Regions from separate parts of the Glycomyces sp. NPDC048151 genome, predicted to be linked through region 1. Evidence: riboswitches for the same ligand, from Rfam matches in the RefSeq annotation. Region 1 holds a riboswitch; the other holds the start of a gene.
What was found. Region 1 has a riboswitch for cyclic di-AMP ahead of ACGGCP_RS05330 (C40 family peptidase). Riboswitches for the same ligand answer to the same signal wherever they lie in the genome.
Positions count from the first base shown of each region.

Region 2: it holds a riboswitch for cyclic di-AMP, as region 1 does, so the genes downstream of both, ACGGCP_RS02400 (NlpC/P60 family protein) here and ACGGCP_RS05330 (C40 family peptidase) in region 1, are expected to answer to the same signal.

Region 1 covers NZ_JBIDBB010000002.1:400,960-408,590, reverse strand. Annotated here, with positions in the region: gene ACGGCP_RS05335 (sigma-70 family RNA polymerase sigma factor) at 1-646, shown strand, start outside; gene ACGGCP_RS05330 (C40 family peptidase) at 985-1,977, opposite strand; cyclic di-AMP (ydaO/yuaA leader) riboswitch at 1,985-2,150, opposite strand; gene ACGGCP_RS05325 (spermidine synthase) at 2,577-3,398, opposite strand; gene ACGGCP_RS05320 (MerR family transcriptional regulator) at 3,395-4,057, opposite strand; gene ACGGCP_RS05315 (heparinase II/III family protein) at 4,277-5,818, shown strand; gene ACGGCP_RS05310 (SulP family inorganic anion transporter) at 5,765-7,489, opposite strand.
Region 2 covers NZ_JBIDBB010000001.1:515,387-523,017, forward strand. Annotated here, with positions in the region: gene ACGGCP_RS02395 (beta-N-acetylhexosaminidase) at 1-288, shown strand, start outside; gene ACGGCP_RS02400 (NlpC/P60 family protein) at 493-1,431, opposite strand; cyclic di-AMP (ydaO/yuaA leader) riboswitch at 1,440-1,611, opposite strand; gene ACGGCP_RS02405 (metal-sensitive transcriptional regulator) at 1,802-2,152, shown strand; gene ACGGCP_RS02410 (heavy-metal-associated domain-containing protein) at 2,149-2,391, shown strand; gene ACGGCP_RS02415 (hypothetical protein) at 2,520-2,699, shown strand; gene ACGGCP_RS02420 (sugar ABC transporter permease) at 2,818-3,714, opposite strand; gene ACGGCP_RS02425 (ABC transporter permease subunit) at 3,711-5,255, opposite strand; gene ACGGCP_RS02430 (extracellular solute-binding protein) at 5,293-6,531, opposite strand; gene ACGGCP_RS02435 (LacI family DNA-binding transcriptional regulator) at 6,685-7,631, shown strand, end outside.

The sequences.
Region 1 (7,631 bases):
CGGGATGCCGATGCTCGACCTGATCCAGGAGGGCAACACGGGCCTGGTCCGCGCCGTCGAGAAATTCGACTACCAGCGCGGCTTCAAGTTCTCGACCTACGCCACGTGGTGGATCCGCCAGGCCATCAGCCGGGCGATCGCCCAGCAGGAGCGCACCGTGCGCCTGCCGGTGCACCTGGTCGAGGACGTCAACCGGATGCGCAACGTCACCCGCCAGCTCACCCGCGAGCTCGGCGGCGACCCCGAACCCGACCAGGTCGCCAAGGCACTCGGCGTCACGGTCGAGCGGGTCAACGAGCTCATCCGCTGGAGCCAGGACACCGTCTCGCTCGACACGCCGATCGGCGACGACGGCGACACCAACCTCGGCGACCTCGTCGCCGACTCCGACGAGCCCAGCCCCGAGGACGTCGTCCTCGCCGGGATGGAGCGCCAGCGGATCGAGATGATGCTCAACCACCTCGACGAGCGCTCCGCCGGGATCGTCAAGGCCCGCTACGGACTCGAGGACGGCCGCGAGCACTCGCTCACGGAGGTCGCGCACCGGTTCCACCTGTCGCGCGAGCGCATCCGCCAGCTCGAGATCCAGGCGCTGGCCCGCCTCAAGGAGCTGGCCAACGACCAGGTCATGGCCGAAGCGGCCTAAGCAGCACTAGACCACATAGGCGGAAGGGCCGGGGCGAACGCCCCGGCCCTTCCGTCGTACCCGGCCCTTCCGTCGTACCCGGCCCTTCCGTCGTACCCGGCCCTTCGGTCGTACCCGGCCCTTCCGTCGTGCCTGCGCGAATGCGGCGGAGACGGGGCAGGCTCACTCGCCGAGCGCCGAGCGCCGAGCGCCGAGCGCCGAGCGCCGAGCGCGCGGTCGCGAGCCGTGTCGTACCCGCCGGGCATCATCGAAACCGGGGGCGGATACGAACGCGAGCGCGGCTCGCCAGCATCGCTGGCGAGCCGCGCTCGTCGTCGTCGTTGTCGTGCTTCGGTGCGTCAGACGCGGCGGTAGCCGTCGACCGACATGCCCATGTACTCCAGCTTCGTGATCTTCACGACGTCGCCGGGCTTGGGGGCGTGGATGACCTCGCCGCCGCCGATGTACATGGCGACGTGGTTCTGGCCGTTGTAGAAGATCAGGTCGCCCGGCTGCAGGTCGCTGCTGTCGATCGCGCTGGTCTCGTCCCACATCGCCCACGTGGAGTGGGTCAGCGAGATGCCGGAGACGCCGTACGCGCCGGAGATGAGGCCGGAGCAGTCCCAGGTGTCGGGACCGGCGGCGCCGAACACGTAGGACTCGCCGAGCTGGTCCTTCGCGAACTGGACGGCGGCCGTGGCGGCGTCGGCGCTGTAGGCCGCGGTCGAGCCGGAATCGGAGGAGGACGAGGAAGAGGAAGAGGAAGCCGACTCGCTGGAGGCCTCGGCCTCAGCGGCGGCGGCTTCGGCCTCGGCGGCCTCGGCTTCGTCGTGGGCCTTCTCGGCCTCGTCGATCTGCTTGTCGAGGCCCGCGATCTCCTTCTCGACGGTCGTGATGTCGGTCGTGAGCGCTTCGGCGGTCTCGGCGGCGTCCTGCGCCTCGTCGAACTTGTCGGACTGCTCCTGCGCGTAGGCCACGAGGGTGGAGACCTTCGCGTCGAGGTCGTCCTCGGCGGATTCGACCGCGGCGGTGACGACGGTGAGCTGCGCGTTCGAGGTGCCGTACTCGGCGGCTGCCGCGTCGATGACGGCCTGGGCCGCGTCGAGGCGGGCCTGGAGGTCCGTGAGGTTGTCGGCGGAGGCGTCGCGCTGGGTCTCGAGATCGGTGAGGTAGTCCTCGATCTCGGCCGCGGACGCGGTGCTGTAGTCGATGTCGGCCGCGTCGGCGTGTGAGCCGGCGAAGGCGGTCACGAGCCCGACGGTGGCGACGGTGACGCCGGTGTAGGCGGCGACGCGCCGGATGATGGCGCTGGTTCGGGAACGGTATGCGGTTGCGGAGCAGGCGTGAGCCACTAGGTGGCCTTTCTTCCTCGGCCGCCTACCGGGTTAGCTGTCGGGTTCGGGCAGGGAAGAGCGCCCTACCCGCTGCGGCTGCGCTGCAGCGGGATTCACCCCGTGTGCCACGGTTCGAACTGGGGGGTGCGGCACGGCTGGGTCCCCGGCCCGCGCATCGGTGTATCGCCCGGAACCGGGAGGAACGGACGTCATGCGAGCGCGGCTCGGCAGGTCCGGACGGGTGGGTCTCTGGGGGAACCCTGCTGACCCGAACGGAACAGGCGCCGACGCTAACCCATGGTGACCGGCATCGCCAAGTCCTCTGTGAGTCGCTCCACAGTCCAGTAACGGACAGTGAGGACGCGAGGGGAGACAGGGCCACTATCCAGCGGGTTTATTGTCCGAACGGCCCACGTGGAGGTGGGCCGGGCGGCGGTCGGGACGAGCGGGCGGCACTGGCCGCGCGGAAGCGCGGAGGGCTCGGGTTCGAAACCGCCCCCGGTTTCGATGATGCCCGGAGGGTGCGACATCGGGCCGGGCCACGATCGCGGCGGCGGCAGCGGGGGCGGTCGGTAACGGCGGCGAGAGGGCGACTGCGATGCGATCGCGGGCGGCGGTCAGAAGCTGCGGAGGGAGCGCGGGGGCGGCGGGGACTGGATCGCGGTCGCGTCCGTCGCCGGGGGAGCGCCGCCGATGTACTCCTTCAGCTCGGTGCCCTCCAAGACCCGGCACGGGAAGGCCGCGCCCGCGCAGCGGCGACGCAGGGCCGCGATCGGCAGCTCGACGTCGGCGGCCACCGCGACCACGTTCCCGAACCGCCGCCCGCGCAGGACCGCGGGCTCGGCCATGACCGCCACGTGCTCCCACACCGCGCCCATCGCCGCGAGCGCGGGCTTGAGGAACTGCATCTTGCCGCCGTCGCACAGGTTCACCGCGTAGTGCCCGCCCGCGCGCAGCACCCGCCGCGCCTCGTGCAGGAACTCGGTGCTCGTGACGTGCGCGGGCACCCGCGCGCCCGCGTACACGTCGGTGACGATCAGCTCGTAGCTCGCGTCCGGCGCCGACTCGACGGCCTCGCGCGCGTCGGTGTGCCGGATCTTCACCTTCACCCCGCGCGGCAGCGGCGCCTCGGCGCGCACGAGCGCCACGAGCTCCTGGTTCGTCTCGACCGCCTGCTGGTAGGAGCCGGGCCGGGTCGCCGCCACGTACCGGGCCATCGCGAGACCGCCCGCGCCCAGGTGCAGGGCCCGCAGCGGCCGCTTCGGCTCGTCCATCGCGTCGATGAGGTACGCGATCCGCTGCATGTACTCCGCATCCAGATAGGACGGGTCGTCAAGGTCGACCGTGGCCTGCACGACCTCGTCAGCGACGAGGTGCAGCAGGTTCGGGCGTGACGGGTCGCGGTCGATGCGCAGGGCGGGCTTCTCGGACGGGTTCACGGACCCATTGTGCCCGAGGGCCCCTGCCCGGCCTGGGTCCTGGCCGAGGCCGCGACGTGCGCGATGCGCCGCAGCGCCGCGAACACCGTCTCGCCCAGCACCGTCGCCACGACCGCCTGCTCCACGTTCACGCCCTCGATCCGGGTCGCCTCCGCGATCGCCTCCATGTCCGCCGACGCCAGCGCCGCCGCCGCGTCCGCGTAGTGGCCCAGCACCTCCTGCGGGTCCGGGTTCCCCAAGCGGTAGAACGCGGAGAGCGCGGTGACCAGCGCGTCCCGGTAGTTCGGCGGCGCGACCTCGGCCCAGCCGTACTCGTTCAGCAGCTGGTCGACGGTGCGCTCGGCAGCCTCGGTCGTGCCCTCGCTCGCGAGCGAGAACTTCGGGTCCCGGTGCGTCGCCGCGAGAGTCGCGCCGAGCGCCTGGAACGCCGACTCCGGATGGCGCCCAAGCACAGTCAGGACCTCGCCGATCTGCGCCACGGAGAGCCCGGCGGTCTCGGAGAGGGCGCGGATGAGCGTCAGCCGGTGCACGTGCTCCGGGCCGTAGTCGACGGTGTTGCCCTCGCCGTGCTCCCCGGTCTGCAGCAACTGCTCCCGCAGGTAGTACTTGATGGTGGCGGCCGGAACTCCCGTCCGCTCCGACAGCTCCCCGATGCGCATACGAGGGAGTCTATGACGGAATGCGCGCCCGCGTTACCGTTGAGCCGGGCAGGAACCCCCGCCTTCGATCACCCCGTTTGGAAAGGCGACGGTCAATGTCAGCGCCGCACCCGACCCGCCCACCCGTCGCCCGCCTCCACCCGACATCGACGCCGCTGCGCGGCGACTGCGCCCAGGCGGCTCGCTACGCTCGCCTCCCCGAACCGGAATGGCTGCGCCATGACTGATCCTCTCCGTACCGCACTCCTCGAAGAGCTGCGCGCGATCGCCGCGCTCCCCGTGCCCGACTTCGACCCGGCCCTGGCCGACGACTACGCCGAGACCGGCCGCCGCCTGCCGTTCGAGAACCAGTACTTCGCAAGGCGAAGGCACCTCGCCGCGCTCGCGCTCACCGGCGACGGCGCCGTCCTCTCCACACTCGTCGCCGACATCTGCGACGAGCGCTCCTGGGCGCTCCCGGCCCACTGGGACGACGGCGACCCGCGCACCTGCGTCGACCTCTTCGCGTGCGAGACCGCGCAGGCCCTCGCCGAGATCCTGCGCCTGCGCGAGGACGTCAAGGACCGCGAACGCGTCGAAGCCGAGATCCGCGCCCGCGTCCTCGACCCGTTCTTCGGCGCCGAGGAGCCGTTCTGGTGGGAGGAGCGGTTCTCCAACTGGACCGCCGTGTGCGCCGGGGCCGCCGGGATGGCCGCCCTCGCCCTCGGCTACGACACCGACGTCGTCCGCGGCCGCGTCCTGCCCGCCCTCCAGGCCTACCTGTTCTCCTTCGGCCCCGACGGCGGCTGCGTCGAAGGCATCGACTACTGGGTCTACGGCTTCGGGTACTTCACCTACTTCGCCGAGGCCTGGCGCGACGCCACCGGCGAGGACCTCCTGGCCGGGACCGAGGCCATCGCGTCGTTCCCCGCGAACGTGCAGCTCTACCCGCGCTCCTTCGCGACCTTCGGCGACGCCCACCACAGCCCCTCGCTGCCGAACGGCCTCCTCGCCCGCCTCCACGACCGGCTCGGCGTCCCGCTCCCCGCCATCGAGCACACCCCCACGTTCGCCGACGACTACTGCGCCCGCTGGGCCCACCTCACCCGCACCCTCGAATGGGGCCGCGAGCTCGGCGGCGAGATCGCCCCCGGCCGCACCCTCCTGGCCGACGTCGGCTGGTACGTCGAACGACGCCTCATCGGCCGCCGCATGTGGGCGCTCGCGGTCAAGGGCGGCTACAACGAGGAGCCCCACAACCACCTCGACCTCGGGTCGTTCATCATCGCCGCCGACGGCGAGCAGCTCCTGTGCGACCCGGGCGCAGGCGAGTACACCGCCGCGTACTTCGGCGACGAACGCTACGAGCAGGTCCACCCGTCCGCGGCCTGGCACTCCGTCCCCACCGTCGAAGGCGCGGCCCAGGCCCCCGGCGAGGACTCCCGCGCCGAGCTCGTCTACACCGACGACGGCGTCGACGCCTACATCGACGCCTACGGGGACGGCGCGCTCCTGCGCAAGTTCACCTGGACCGACGCCGGGCTCGAGCTCTTCGACGCCGGGCCCGAGCTCACCGAGTCCTTCATCAGCCGCCTCCGCCCCGAGGTCGAGGGCGACCGCGCCACCTGGACCGGCGAACGCGGCACCCTCGTCCTCCACGGCATCGACCCCGAGACGGCCCGCGTCGAGGACGTCGAGACCACGACCCACCTCGGGCAGCCCGAGCGGCTATGGGCGCTCCGCTTCGACTTCTGCGGCGGCCTCCGCTTCGAGCTGCTCTAGGAGCCCGTCGGCCTTGAGGCGCTGGCGGGCGGCCGCGATCGCCTCGCTGGTGTGCTCGAACAGGCGGCCCTGCTGCCACAGCGGCTCCAGGATGCCAAGGGCCGCAAGCGGTTTGGCGTGCACCGGTTCGAGCCCGGAGAGGTAGACGGCGATGCCGCGGTGCTCCAGGCGCTTGATCGCGTCGGCGAGCACCGTCGCCCCTGAAGCGTCCATCGTGGACACCCGGCTCATGCGGAGCACGACCACCCGTACGTCCGCCACGTCCAAGAGCTGCAGCAGGAACCGGTGCGCGGCCGCGAAGAACAGCGGGCCCTCCAGCCGGTACGCCACGATGTGCTCGTGCAGCAGCGCCGCCTCCTCGTCGTGGTGGTCGGCCGGCTCGATCGGCTCCTCCTCCACCGACACCGACCGCGAGATCCGCCCCAGGGCCAGGAGCCCCGCGAGCGCGATCCCCACGGCCACCGCCCACACCAGGTTGAGCGCCACGGTCGCCGCCAGCGTCAGCCACATGACGGCCGCGTCCGCCCGCGTCGAGCGCGCCAGCGCCAGCATCGAGCCGACCTCGATCATCCGGATCGAGGTCGCGATGAGCACGCCCGCGAGCGCCGCGAGCGGCACGTGCGCGACCAGCGGCGCGAGCGCGAGCATCATGAGCGCCAGCACGATCGCGTGCGTGAGCGACGCGAGCCGCCCGGCCGCGCCCGACCGGACGTTCACCGCCGTGCGCGCCAGCGCGCCCGAGGACGGCATGCCGCCGAAGAACGGCGTCACCAGGTTCGCCACGCCCTGCCCGAACAGCTCCCGGTCCGGGTTGTGGTGCTGGTCGACGGTCATGTTGTCCGCCACGGTGGCCGACAGCAGGGACTCGAGCGCGCACAGGGCGCAGATCGCGACGGCCGCCGCCACCAGCTCCGGCATCTCCGCGAAGTCGAGGAAGTCGGCCTCCGGGGCCGGGATCGTGCGCGGCAGCGCCCCGATGATCGCCACGTCGGCCGCGGCCCACCAGGTAGCGAGCGTGGCGGCGACGACCGCGAGCAGCGGGGTCGGGATCTGCGAGTGCAGGCGCGAGCCGAGGAGGATCGCGACGACCACCCCGAACGCGACGGCGGGCGGGGCCCAGTTCGGGTCGGCGGCGAAGTCGCTCACCGACTCCCATGCGCCGCTGAGGATGTGCGCGTTCTGCGCGGGCAGCCCGAGCGCGGGCGGCAGTTGCTGGATCGCGATGACGATCGCGACCCCGGCGGTGAAGCCCTCGACGACCGGCACGGGCACGAAGCGCGCGTACCGGCCCGCGCCCGTGAGCGCGAGGACGACGAGCATCAGCCCGGCCATGATGCCCACGAGCATCACGCCTGCGTGGCTGTGTGTCGCCGCGAGTGGCACGAGCACCACCGCCATCGTCCCGGTCGGGCCCGTGACCTGGAGGTTCGAGCCGCCCAGGAGCGCGGCGAGCACGCCGGCGATGATCGAGGTGATGAGCCCGGCGAACGCGCCGAGCCCGGAGGCGATCCCGAAGCCGAGCGCCAGCGGCAGGGCGACGACCGCGACCGTGAGGCCCGCGAGGAGGTCGGTGTGCCAGTGGCGGCCGAGGTGGAGGTAGTCGGACCGTTCGGGGAACAGCTGTCGGAAGCGTCGTCGTTTCGTGGCAGTTGTCTCTCGTATCGCGGTCATGAACCGATTGTCCCGGAATGGTTGATCCGCAAGGATTTCCCGCAGGCCCGGGCGAGTCGCGGACAGCGACCGCGCCACTCTTTCGGGTGACACGGGGGCCGCCGGGCCCGGTTTTTGTCGGACCCCCGAGCGACGCTGGGCG
Region 2 (7,631 bases), on a different contig from region 1:
AGGATCCTCGGCGTCCAGGCGCAGCTGTGGTCGGAGTACCTGCCCGAGCCGCGCGACGTGGAGTACGCGGCGTTCCCGCGCCTGGCGGTGTTCGCCGAGGTCGCGTGGACCGGTCAGCAGGTGCGCGAGGCGAACCCGGTCCTGGACCGGCTCGAGGCGCATCTGGACCGCCTGCACGCCATGGGCATCGGCTACCGTCCGCTGACGGGCCCGAAGCCGTGGCAGAAGGGCGGCACGGGCCGGTACGAGCGCTTCGACTGGGAGTTCACCGCGCCCGAGGTCGAGTAGCCCCCGAAACGTCTTGGTATGAAACGAAACCCGTGCGGGCCGAAGGATCGGCCCGCACGGGTTTCTCTACTATGAAATCAGTCCCCGACGGCGGTATCGGCGCATTGCGGGTCAGCAGCAGGGTCAGCAATCGGGACCGCCGGTGCCGCCGCCGGGGAGTCTGCGTCCCGGGCCCCGCCGGGCCCGGGGGAGCTTCCGCTGCCGCTAGGGGCGCCCGTACCCGTCGATGCCCATGATGTCGATGTCGGCGATCTTGACGACGGTGGTCGAGTTGGGGGCGTGGATGATCTGGTCGCCGCCGATGTAGATGGCGACGTGGCTCAGGCCGTTGTAGAAGACGAGGTCGCCTTCCTGGAGCTCGTCGCGGGAGATACGCGCGGTCTCGTTCCACTGCATCTCGGTGTTGTGCGAGAGCGAGACGCCGACCGCGCCCCACGCGCCCTGGGTGAGGCCGGAGCAGTCCCACTCGTCCGGCCCGGCCGCGCCGTACACGTACGGGTCGCCGAGCTGGTCGTACGCGAAGTCGACGACGCCGGAGGAACCGGTGTAGTCGCCCCAGTCGGGCTCGGGGTTCTCCTCGGCGTACGCGTCGTCGTACTCCTCCTCGAGGGCGGCGATCTCGTCCTCGATCTCCTCCTGCTGCTTCTCGATGTCCCCGAGGATCTCGTCGGCGCTCGCCTTGAGCGTCTCCAGTTCCGTCCTGCGGGTCTCGAGCTCCTGGACCTGGGTCAGGTTCGCCTGCAGCGCCTCGTTCTCGGCGGCGGTGAGGTTGTCGAGGTACATCAGGCGGTCGGCGAAGTCGGCGGGGTCGCCGGCGAGCACGGAGTTGACCATGGCGAAGTCGCCCGCGGTGTACGCCGAGGCGGCGTATTCGGCGAGGGCCTCGTTCGCGGCGGCGGTGGACGCTTCGAGGTCGGGCAGCTGGGCCTCGATCTCGGCGATGAGCCGGTTGGCGTCGTCGAGCTCTTCGCGCTTGGCGTTGTAGTCCTCGATGACCTTCTCGAGCTCGGAGTGGCGCTCGTCGATCTCGGCCTGGATCTCCTCGCTCGTCTGCGCGTTCGCCGAAGAGGTCGTGAACAGCGAGGCGGTCACGGGGATCAGTGCTGCGGCCATGACGGCGGCAGTGATTCGCCGGGTACGCACCAGGGAGGCGCTCCTTCCTTTGGCCGCCTACCGGGTTAGCTGTCGGGTTCGGGCGGAAGGAAGGGTCGCCCTACGCGCCCGGGGACGCGATTCACCCCGTCGGCTCTGCGTTGGACGCCGACTGCTGGTTCCCCGGTTCAGTGGGACTGGGGTGCCCCTCCGACTCGGCGGTGCCGCTCGGCGGGTGCGGGGTGCCCCCGAGTTTCCGACGCGACGGGTTCACGTTAGAGGCCCTTGTGGCCCTTGACAAGGGCGGGGGGAGAATTTTTCACACAATGGCACGGAATACTACGGGCCGCTGCACTGAGCTGACGAGCAGTTGCCGAGATACCCCTAAGGGGTATAGACTGGCGACCGGAGGGAAACGAACATGGCGAACGAACCGACCGACACAGCGGAGCCGACCGAGGGTTCGCCCGCGCACGACGGCCACGACCACTACTGGTACCACGGCGACAAGGCGGCCATCACCCGCCGCCTCAAGCGCATCGAAGGCCAGATCCGGGGCATCCAGCGGATGGTCGACGACGACCAGTACTGCATCGACATCCTGACCCAGATCTCCGCCTCCACCAAGGGGCTCCAGGCCGTCGCGCTCAACCTCCTCGAAGGCCACCTGGCCCACTGCGTCGCCGAAGCGCAGACCTCGGGTGACCCGACCGCCGCCGAAGCCAAGGTCAAAGAGGCCTCGGACGCGGTGGCCCGACTGCTCAGAACCTGAACACCACCGCGCCCACCGAAGGAGAACCAATGGAGACCGTCTACGAAGTCAAGGGCATGACCTGCGGCCACTGCGTCGGCAGCGTCACCCAGGAGCTCACCGCCCTCCCCGGCGTCCAGAACGTCGCCGTCGTCCTCGAGACCGGCAAGGTCACCGTCACCAGCGAGACCCCCCTCACCGACGACGCCGTCCGCGAAGCCGTCGACGAGGCCGGGTACGAACTCGTCGGCCAGGCCTAGCCTGCACACCCGGAAAGGCCCTGAACACCCGTTCACCGGGTGTTCAGGGCAAATTTATGGCTCGCAAGCTTCGCCAAGGCCGCCTCTTCGTTGCCGCGGCCGGGTGTCCCTGAAGTACAGTCGGTGACATGGCAGTCTCCGACGACGAACGCTCCGTAGAGCTCGACGAGGACTTCTCCGTGCTCCCGGACCAGACCTCCGACGACACCGACCGTGGCTGGGGCGAGACCCCCGTACGCCGCCCCCGCAAGTCCGAGTTCTCGGCCCGCGACCTCGACCTCCTCGCCGAACGCCCCCCGCACTGGTAGCCCCAGGCACGAAAAAGGCCCGGACCCCGGAGAGGGAGGCTCTCCAGAATCCGGGCCTTCGTTCACCTGCCCTGGGGGACAGGATTTGTTGTGTCGAGCAGTTGGTCTCTCGTAGCCGCTAGCCCTTCACCGCTCCGCCCGTCAGGCCGGAGACGATATAGCGCTGCAGGCTCATGAACACGCCCACCGTGAGCACCGAGGTCAGCAGCGTCCCCGCCGCGAAGATCCCGAAGTAGCTCGCCGGCGAGTTGTCCGCCGTCAGCGTCTTCAACCCCACCGCGAGGGTCATCTCCGGCCGGTCGGTCAGGAACAGGCTCGCCAGCACGAAGTCGTTCATCGTGCCCACGAACGCCAGGATCCCCGAGATCGCGATGATCGGCGCCGCCAGCGGCAGGATCATGCCGAAGAAGATCTGCGCGTGCGTCGCGCCGTCGATCGTCGCCGCCTCGTCCAGCTCCTTCGGGATCGTGTCGAAGAAGCCCTTCATCAGCCACGTCGAGACGCCCAGCGCCCCGCCCATGTACACCAGCATCAGGCCGAGCTTCGTGTTCAGGCCGACGATCGGGTAGTACTCGCCGAGGCTGCCGAAGATCAGGTACAGCGCCACCACGGCCAGGAACGCCGGGAACATCTGGATGAGCAGGAGGAACAAGAGCATCGGGCGGCGGCCCCTGAACCGGAACCGGCTGAACGCGTACGCCGCGAGCGACGAGATGAAGATCGAGATGAACGCCGCCGGGATCGCGATCACCAGCGAGTTCATGAACCACGACGCGAACGGCACGTTGTCGTCGGTGAACAGTTTCTGGAAGTTGTTCAGCCCGAACTCGGTCGGCAGCAGGCTCGTCGAGGACATGGTGCCGTTCGGGTTGAACGCCGCCGACACCACGTAGACGATCGGGACCAGCCCGAACACCAGGACCGCGATGGCGACGACGTGCCGCCAGCCGGTGTCTCCCGCCCACTTCAGGAACGGGTGCCTGCCTTTGCGCTGCAAGGGAACGTTGTCCGTCATGAGTACACGTCCTCCTGGTTGCGGGTGAAGCGGAACATGAACGCCGAGATGGTGGCGACGATGAGGAAGATGAACACGCTGATCGCGCTGGCGAAGCCGTAGTCGGCGCTGGAGGCGCCGAAGGCCTGCCGGAACGCGTAGGTGATGAGGATGTCGGTGCCGCCGACGGCGTCGCCGGCGGTGAACGGGTTGCCGCCCGAGAGCAGCTCGATCGCGTTGAAGTTGTTGAAGTTGAACGCGAACGAGGAGATCAGGAGCGGCGTGAGGGCGATGAGCAGCAGCGGCAGCGTGATCTTGCGGAAGGCGGTCACGCCCGTCGCGCCGTCGATCTTCGCGGCCTCGAGCGAGTCGGACGGGAGCGCCTGGAGCGCGCCGAGGCAGATGAGGAACATGTAGGGCCAGCCGAGCCAGGTGTTGGCGATGATGACCATCGCCCTGGCCGACCAGGTGCCGCCGTACCAGTTCACGTTGAGGTTGAACAGCTCGTTGATGAGGCCGAAGTCGCGGTTGAACATCTGCGCCCAAACCAGCAGCATCGCGAAGGACGGCATGGCGTACGGCAGGATCATGAAGGTCCGGTAGAGCTTCGTGCCGCGCATCGAGGGCTTGTTGAGGGCCATGGCGGTGCCGAGGCCGATCGCGAACGTGAACAGGACCGACGCGGCCGCGAACATGATGTTCCAGGTGAAGACCCCGAGGAAGGGGCCGCGGATGTCGGGGTCGGTGAGGACGTCGAGGTAGTTGTCGGCGCCGATGTTGACGCGCCAGCCGACGAGCGCGGCGTCGCCGTCCTCGGTGAGGAAGGTGCCGGTCTCGTTGTCGGCGGTCCAGACGGTGCCGGTGGCGGAGTCGGTGATGCAGTCGCAGGCCTCGGAGTAGGACCTGGTGGAGGTGCCTTCGAAGGCGGAGAGGCCCTGGACCTTGATGCCGGACTCGGGCCCGGTGGGGACGGCGAGTTCGGCGAGTTCGGCCTGGCGCTCGTTGAGGTCCTGGAGGGTCCAGACGGTGTAGCCGGGGGCGGCGGTGACGCGCCCGGCGGCGTCGAGGGTGGCGCCGTCGAGCTCGGTGAGGCCCTCTTCGGTTCCGGCCCAGGTGCTGCCGTCCTCCTGGTCGGTGAGCAGGAGGGTCAGCTCGCCGGTGGAGGACTCGCCGACGGAGAAGAGGTAGGTGGCGCCGCCGGTCGGCTGGACGCCCGCGGCGACGATCGCCTCGATCGCCTGCTCCTTGTCGACGCGGTGCCCGTCCCCGTAGTTGGTGAAGGAGGTGCCGACGGTCATGACGACCGGGAGGATCTGGAAGGCCAGGAGCAGCAGGGTGCCGGGGATGAGGTACTTGAGCTGGATGGCCCGCTTCTGGAGGTAGACGTAGAAGAGGACGGCGGCTACGAGAGCCTCCAGGGCGAGGCCCCACCAGGCCTCGGCGGCGATGAGCGGCAACGCCGCCCAGACGGCCAGCGCCGCGACCACCGCGAGCACTGCGATCTTGATGATCAGACCCGCGGCGGTGGCAGAGCCGGCCGTCCGGGAACGTTGGTCGAGCACGTATGCGTTCCTTCGCTCGTCGAGGCTTTCCGGCTGGTTAGGAGGCGGCGACGGCGTCGCGGATCGCCTGGGCGGCGGTCTTGGCGGCCTCTTCGCCCGGCATGACCTGGTCGATCGCGTCGGCCTGCGCGCGGCCGAAGGGCTCCCAGACGGAGTTCATCGCGGGGATGTTCGGCATCGGGACGCCGTTCTCGCCGGCGGCGGCGAAGCCCTGGACGTCGGCGTTGTCGGCCGAGAAGGCCTCGGCGGCGGCGGTGAGCGCCGGGAGGCGGCCTCCGGCCTCGGCGAGGGCGAGCTGCAGGTCCTCGGTGAGGACGTAGTTGGTGACGAACTCCTGGGCGAAGACGGCGTTCGCGGCGGTCTTGGAGACGTAGAAGCCCTGGACGCCCAGGAACGGGGAGGCCGGGCCCTGGCCCTCGAAGCCGGGGATCGCGGTGACCTCGTAGTTGAGGCCGGCGGTCTGGACGTCGGTGAGCGCCCACGGGCCGGAGATCATGAGGGCGGTCTTGCCGTCGACGAAGAACGGGATGGTGTTGGTGGCGTCGATGGTGGTCTTGAGGACGCCGTCCTTGCCGAGCTGGGCGAACTTCTCGAACGCGGCGATGCCGCCTTCGGAGTCGACGCCGACGTCGTTCGGGTCGAGGGTGCCGGTGCCGTCGTCCTTGAACAGGTAGCCGCCCATGGAGGCGAACAGCGGGTAGGCGTTGTAGGCGTTGCCGTCCACGCCGGTCTCGACGGTGAGGACTTCCTGGGTGCCGGCGGCCTTGCCGAGCTCGACGAGCTCTTCGAAGGTGGCGGGGGCGGTCGGGACCAGGTCGGTGTTGCGGATGAGGCCGATGTTCTCGATCGCGTAGGCGACGCCGTAGACCTGGCCGTCGACGGTGAACGCCTTGACGGCGGTCTCGTTGAGGGCGGCCTTCTTGTCCTCGGCGAGGGTGATGGGGGCGATGACGCCGTCGGCGGCGAGCTGGCCGGACCAGTCGTGCGCGCCCACGACGATGTCGGGGCCCTGTCCCTGTTCGGCGGCGGCGAGGAAGTCCTCGCGGAGGGTCTCCACGTGCTCTTCGACGGTGACCTTGACGCCGACCTCCTTCTCGAAGTTCTTGACGAACTCCTTGAGGACGGGGGTGCGGGTCTCGTCGGCCCAGATGACCAGTTCGCCGGAGAACGCGGTGGTCTCCTCGGACGACGAGTCGCCGTCGTCGGAACCGCAGGCGGCGGCCGCGCCGAGGGCGGCGGCCGAGACGGCGGTGATACCCAGGGTCCTTCTACGCATGTCTGTTCTCTCCTCATTGAGGGGCCCCGGGGCGGGGGCCGGTGACCGGGGGCTCGCGCCCCGAACTCCCTAGAAGGTTAGCAAGATGTTTCAGAAACAGGAAACCCTTGCAACCAAACTGTTGCCAAATTTCAGATAGGCTACGCTGTCATCATGCGGCTTCGACTCTCTGACATCGCCCGGCAGGCCGGGGTCAGTGAGGCTACGGTGTCCCGGGTCCTCAACGACAAACCCGGGGTCGGTCAGCAGACCAGACAGTCCGTCCTCACTGCCCTCGACGTGCTCGGTTATGAACGCCCCCAGGCCCTGCGGAAGCACGCAATCGGCCTCATCGGCCTCGTCGTGCCCGAGCTCGAGAACCCCATCTTCCCGCTCTACGCGCAGACGATCTCCAATGTGCTCGCCGGTTCCGGCTACACCCCCGTGCTCTGCACGCAGACCCCCGGCGGGGTCTCGGAGGACGAGTTCGTCGAGATGCTCCGTGAAAGGGCTGTCGCGGGGATCATCTTCGTGTCCGGCCTCCACGCCGACACCACCGCGAGCACCGAGCGCTACCAGGAGCTGAAGGACAAGCGCCTCCCGGTCGCGTTCGTGACCGGCCACCCCGAGGGCGTCGAGGCGGCGTCCTTCTCCTGCGACGACTCCGTCGCCGCGCGCATCGCCGTGGAGCACCTCGCCGGGCTCGGCCACAAGAAGATCGGCCTGGTCTCCGGCCCCGACCGGTACTGGCCCGTGCGGCGCAAGATCTCCGGCTACCGCGCCGCGATGCAGGGCGTCGGCCCCGAGCTCATCGAGCTCACCCTCTTCGGCGAGCAGGGCGGGCACGCCGCCGCGTCGCGCCTCATCGACCGCGGCGCGACCGCCGTCGTCTGCGGCTCCGACATGATGGCGCTGGGAGCGATCCGCGCCGCCGAGGAGCGCGGCCTCAACGTCCCGCAAGACTTTTCCGTCGTCGGCTACGACGACTCGCCCCTCATCGCCCACACCAACCCCCCGCTCACGACCGTGCGGCAGCCGGTGCGCGACATCGCCACCGCCGCCGCCCGGGCACTGCTCGACGAGATCGCCGGGCAACCCACCCCGAACTCGGAATACCTCTT